One region of the Enterobacter sp. AC1 genome, then DNA from elsewhere that is predicted to be linked to it. Evidence: predicted binding sites of a transcription regulator. Region 1 holds the regulator's gene; the other holds the start of a gene.
The links. Region 1 encodes PurR, which represses purine synthesis genes. Its sites were predicted from a motif close to CANGCAAACGTTTGCNTG; they were not measured.

Region 1 (2,403 bases):
CATGCCTGCAGCAGGGATCGAGACGTCCACGCCCCGGGCAATAACAGGCAGTAACCCCATCGGGGAGAATTCAGTGGTGCCAATCCCAAAAGCGCCAATCGCCAGGGCCAGCAGGGGAAAATTGATTTTCATGCGTCAACTCCGGATGCCGTGTCATGTGATGACACAGAACAAAGAAGCCGAAAGCATGACATTAATCACAAAAAATGAGAAGTTAACAAAATGGCAAAAGATTTTTGCATGAGAAGTAACAATTGGGGCGATCGGGAGGGAGAACGCTCTCCCTCCGCGTAAATCAGTGCAGCGCAGCCGTCAGACCGGCAGCCACAATCAGAGCCAGCACAATAACGGTGGTGAACAGCGAAAACTTCAGATCGGAACTCATCAATTTTTCTCCTTTTAATCCCCCCACGAAAAGTGAGCCTGCTCATTTTTGCACAGTTTACGTCAAAAATCTTCCTGGATTTAAACTGATAAACACTTTACCTCTTCCCCTTTTCATCAAGATAGGACAAAATTCCACGCTAAATTTATTAGCGTACCGGCCATTGACCCCCTCCTGACGTCCCGTGTCGTTTTCCCGGCGTGCCGCAACTCAACATTGCGAAATAAGGGTGAGAGAAGGCAAACGTTTACCTTCAAGTATTTCAGGAGTTTAGGATATGGTCTGGAGTGACATTTAATGGCAACAATTAAAGACGTAGCAAAACGCGCAAACGTTTCCACTACAACCGTATCACATGTAATTAACAAAACCCGCTTCGTGGCGGAAGAGACGCGCAATGCCGTCTGGGCCGCGATCAAAGAGCTGCACTATTCGCCAAGTGCGGTCGCGCGAAGCCTCAAGGTTAATCACACCAAATCCATTGGATTGCTGGCCACCAGCAGTGAAGCGGCCTATTTTGCCGAGATCATTGAAGCGGTAGAGAAAAACTGCTTCCAGAAAGGCTATACCCTGATTCTGGGCAACGCGTGGAACAGCATTGAAAAACAGCGCGCCTACCTGTCGATGATGGCGCAAAAGCGCGTTGATGGCCTGCTGGTGATGTGTTCCGAGTATCCGGAGTCCGTACTGTCCATGCTCGAAGAGTATCGCCATATTCCGATGGTGGTGATGGACTGGGGCGAAGCGCGCGCGGACTTCACCGATTCCGTTATCGATAACGCCTTTGAAGGCGGCTATATGGCCGGTCGCTACCTGATCGAACGCGGTCACCGCGAGATTGGCGTGATCCCGGGTCCGCTGGAACGCAACACCGGCGCGGGCCGTCTGGCCGGTTTCATGAAAGCGATGGAAGAAGCGCTGATCAACGTGCCGGAAAACTGGATCGTGCAGGGCGACTTTGAGCCAGAATCGGGCTACCGTGCAATGCAGCAGATTGTTTCCCAGCAGCATCGTCCGACCGCAGTGTTCTGCGGAGGCGACATCATGGCCATGGGCGCGCTCTGCGCCGCCGATGAGCTGGGTCTGCGCGTACCGCAGGATATTTCCGTGATCGGGTATGACAACGTGCGTAACGCGCGCTACTTTACGCCAGCGTTGACCACCATTCACCAGCCGAAAGATTCGCTGGGCGAAACGGCCTTCAACATGCTGATGGACAGGATCGTCAACAAGCGTGAAGAGTCGCAGTCCATCGAAGTTCACCCGCGCCTTATCGAACGCCGTTCCGTTGCGGATGGTCCGTTCCGCGACTACCGTCGTTAATCGCTCTACGGGGCCAGCTACGCTGGCTCCCGTAACCACTCCCGGTTCAGCGTTTCGCTGTCTCCCAGATAATCCAAAAGCCAGGCCATGGCGGGCGAGACGTCATTTTGCTGCCAGGTGAGGCAGCAGGCCGCATCCGGGAAGGGATTCTCCAGCGTCAGTTCAACCCATTCTCCGGTATCGATCCTTGGGCGCGCAAAGTGCACGGGCACCATCGCGACGCACAGCCCGGCGCTGAGGCACGTCGCCGACGATTCCCAGTCAGGGGCCACCACCCGGCGCTGGTTATCCAGAAGCCAGGTGATACGCTTGGGCAATGAACGGGAGGTATCTTCCAGCACCAGCGACGGCCAGTTGCGTAGCGTATCGTCGCTCAACGGCCCTTCCATTGCCGCCAGCGGATGATCGCGAGCCACCACGCACTTCCAGCTCAGCATGCCCATATCGCGAAAGGCGTAACGCCCCCCGACCGGGATCGCCTGCGTTGCCCCAATCGCCATCTCTGCCCTGCCATCGGCCAGCGCATCCCAGACGCCGTTGAACACCTCCTGCGAGACCCGCAATTCGACGTCAGAAAAATGACGGTAGAAATCCACGATCATTTGCCGGGTGCGTTCCGGCTTAACGATGTTATCCACCGCGATGGAAAGATGTCCCCGCCAGCCGTTGGCAATCTGCTGACACTGCTCGCGGGT
Region 2 (2,403 bases), on a different contig from region 1:
CGCGGCAGCTATATGGGATTCAGCCGGCTGGGGCTGGCCCTTGGCGGCGCATTAGGTTACGCCGGTGGCGGCTGGTTGTTTGATGCCGGTAAAGCGTTACATCAACCCGAGCTCCCCTGGATGATGCTCGGCGCGGTAGGTTTTATGACGCTCCTTGCCCTGTGGTGGCAGTTCAGCCCGAAACGCAGCGCGAGCGGCATGCTCGAACCCGGCGCATAGCCGTTCCCTCGGGCGGGAACCTGTCTCGCCCCACTTCTCAGTTTTTTCTGCTGGTTTCTGCCATTTCACACTGACATACTGGCGTAACAGGACAGAAGCGCCGATTTTTCGTTGAGGAACACTATGAAGAAAATTGTTTTTGCTGCTGCATTAATTGTCAGCGGTCTGCTGGTTGGCTGTAACCAGCTCACGCAATATACCGTCAGTGAACAGGAAATTAATCAGGCGCTGGAAAAACATAACAATTTTTCTAAAGACATTGGCGTGCCGGGGCTTGCGGACGCGCATATCGTGCTCACGAATCTGACCAGCCAGATTGGGCGGGAAGAGCCAAACAAAGTCACCCTGGCCGGTGATGCGGACCTTGATATGTCATCCCTCTTTGGTAATCAGAAAGCCAACATCAAGCTCAAGCTGAAGGCCCTGCCCGTTTTCAACAAAGAGAAAGGGGCGATTTTCCTGCAGGAAATGGAAGTCGTCGATGCGCAGGTTTCGCCGGACAAGATGGCGCCGGTTCTGCAAACCCTGATGCCCTATCTGAACCAGTCGCTGCGTAACTACTTCAACCAGCAGCCCGCATACGTCTTAAGTGAAGACAAAAGTAAGGGTGAAGCCCTGGCGAAAAAATACGCAAAAGGCATAGAGGTGAAACCGGGAGAAATTATCATTCCTTTCACCGATTAACCTGAAGGGCGCTGCGGCGCCCTTTTTTTTACGGAAAAGTGTGCAAACGAAAACGTTTCCGCTTATGATTTGTGTCCGGCAAAAACAGCCATCCTTATGACTGATTCCTGACAAGCCGGAGCTTCCATGACTGCACAACCCCAGGTTCTTAAAATCCGCCGCCCTGACGACTGGCATATCCATCTGCGTGATGGCGATATGCTGAAAACCGTCGTGCCTTATACCAGCGAAATTTATGGCCGCGCGATTGTTATGCCTAACCTGGTTCCGCCAGTCACCACCGTCGATGCCGCGATTGCCTACCGCCAGCGCATTCTTGATGCCGTACCCGCGGGTCATGATTTTACCCCGCTGATGACCTGCTATCTGACCGATTCACTGGATCCGAACGAAGTGGAGCGCGGTTTTAACGAAGGCGTATTCACGGCGGCGAAACTCTACCCGGCGAATGCCACCACCAACTCCAGCCACGGCGTCACCAGCATTGATGCCATCATGCCGGTTCTGGAACGCATGCAGAAACTAGGCATGCCGCTGCTGGTCCATGGAGAAGTGACGCATGCCGAGATTGATATCTTCGACCGTGAAGCGCGTTTTATCGAAACCGTGATGGAGCCTCTGCGCCAGCGTCTTCCCGCACTTAAGGTGGTCTTTGAGCATATCACCACCAAAGACGCAGCAGAGTATGTGCGTGACGGCAACGAACTTATCGCCGCCACCATTACGCCACAGCACCTGATGTTTAACCGTAACCACATGCTGGTGGGCGGGGTGCGCCCTCACCTGTACTGTCTGCCTATCCTCAAGCGCAACATCCACCAGCAGGCGCTGCGCGAGCTGGTTGCCAGCGGGTTCTCCCGCGCGTTCCTTGGCACCGATTCCGCGCCTCACGCCCGCCATCGTAAAGAGGCGAGCTGCGGCTGTGCAGGCTGTTTCAACGCTCCAACGGCACTTGCCAGCTACGCGACCGTATTTGAAGAGATGAACGCCCTGGAACATTTCGAAGCGTTCTGCTCCCTCAACGGCCCGCGCTTCTACGGCCTGCCGGTCAATGACTCCTTCATTGAACTGGAGCGTAAAGCGAGCCACGTTGAGGAGTTCATTGCGCTGACGGATGACACGCTGATCCCATTCCTGGCCGGTGAAACCGTAAACTGGACGGTAAAACGTTAAAAAACCGAAGCCCCTTGTTGTCAAACCCATAATATACCTGTATAAATAAACAGTATATTACACAGGGGGCATTTATGCGTATTGAAGTCACCATAGCCAAAACTACCGTTCTGCCTGCCGGCGCGCTTGATGCCCTGGCAGGCGAACTATCCCGTCGTATTAACAACACTTTTCCCGACAACGCGGGTGCCGTAACGGTGCGTTACGCCGCGGCAAACAACCTGTCCGTCATTGGCGCTGCGAAAGAAGATAAAGATCGCATCAGCGAGATCCTGCAGGAAACGTGGGAAAGCGCAGACGACTGGTTCATCACTGATTAACACTGCT

Region 2: pyrC (dihydroorotase) is a predicted target of PurR. The motif match lies at 949-966, and genes of this name have one in related genera.

The regions. Positions count from the first base shown of each region.
Region 1 is NZ_JBNDIZ010000001.1:916,843-919,245, forward strand. Features, by position in the region: gene M2433_RS04360 (MFS transporter) at 1-132, opposite strand, end outside; gene M2433_RS04365 (YnhF family membrane protein) at 296-385, opposite strand; gene purR (HTH-type transcriptional repressor PurR) at 683-1,708, shown strand; gene punR (DNA-binding transcriptional activator PunR) at 1,726-2,403, opposite strand, start outside.
Region 2 is NZ_JBNDIZ010000002.1:849,730-852,132, reverse strand. Features, by position in the region: gene mdtH (multidrug efflux MFS transporter MdtH) at 1-219, shown strand, start outside; gene M2433_RS08915 (lipoprotein) at 343-903, shown strand; gene pyrC (dihydroorotase) at 1,030-2,076, shown strand; gene dinI (DNA damage-inducible protein I) at 2,151-2,396, shown strand.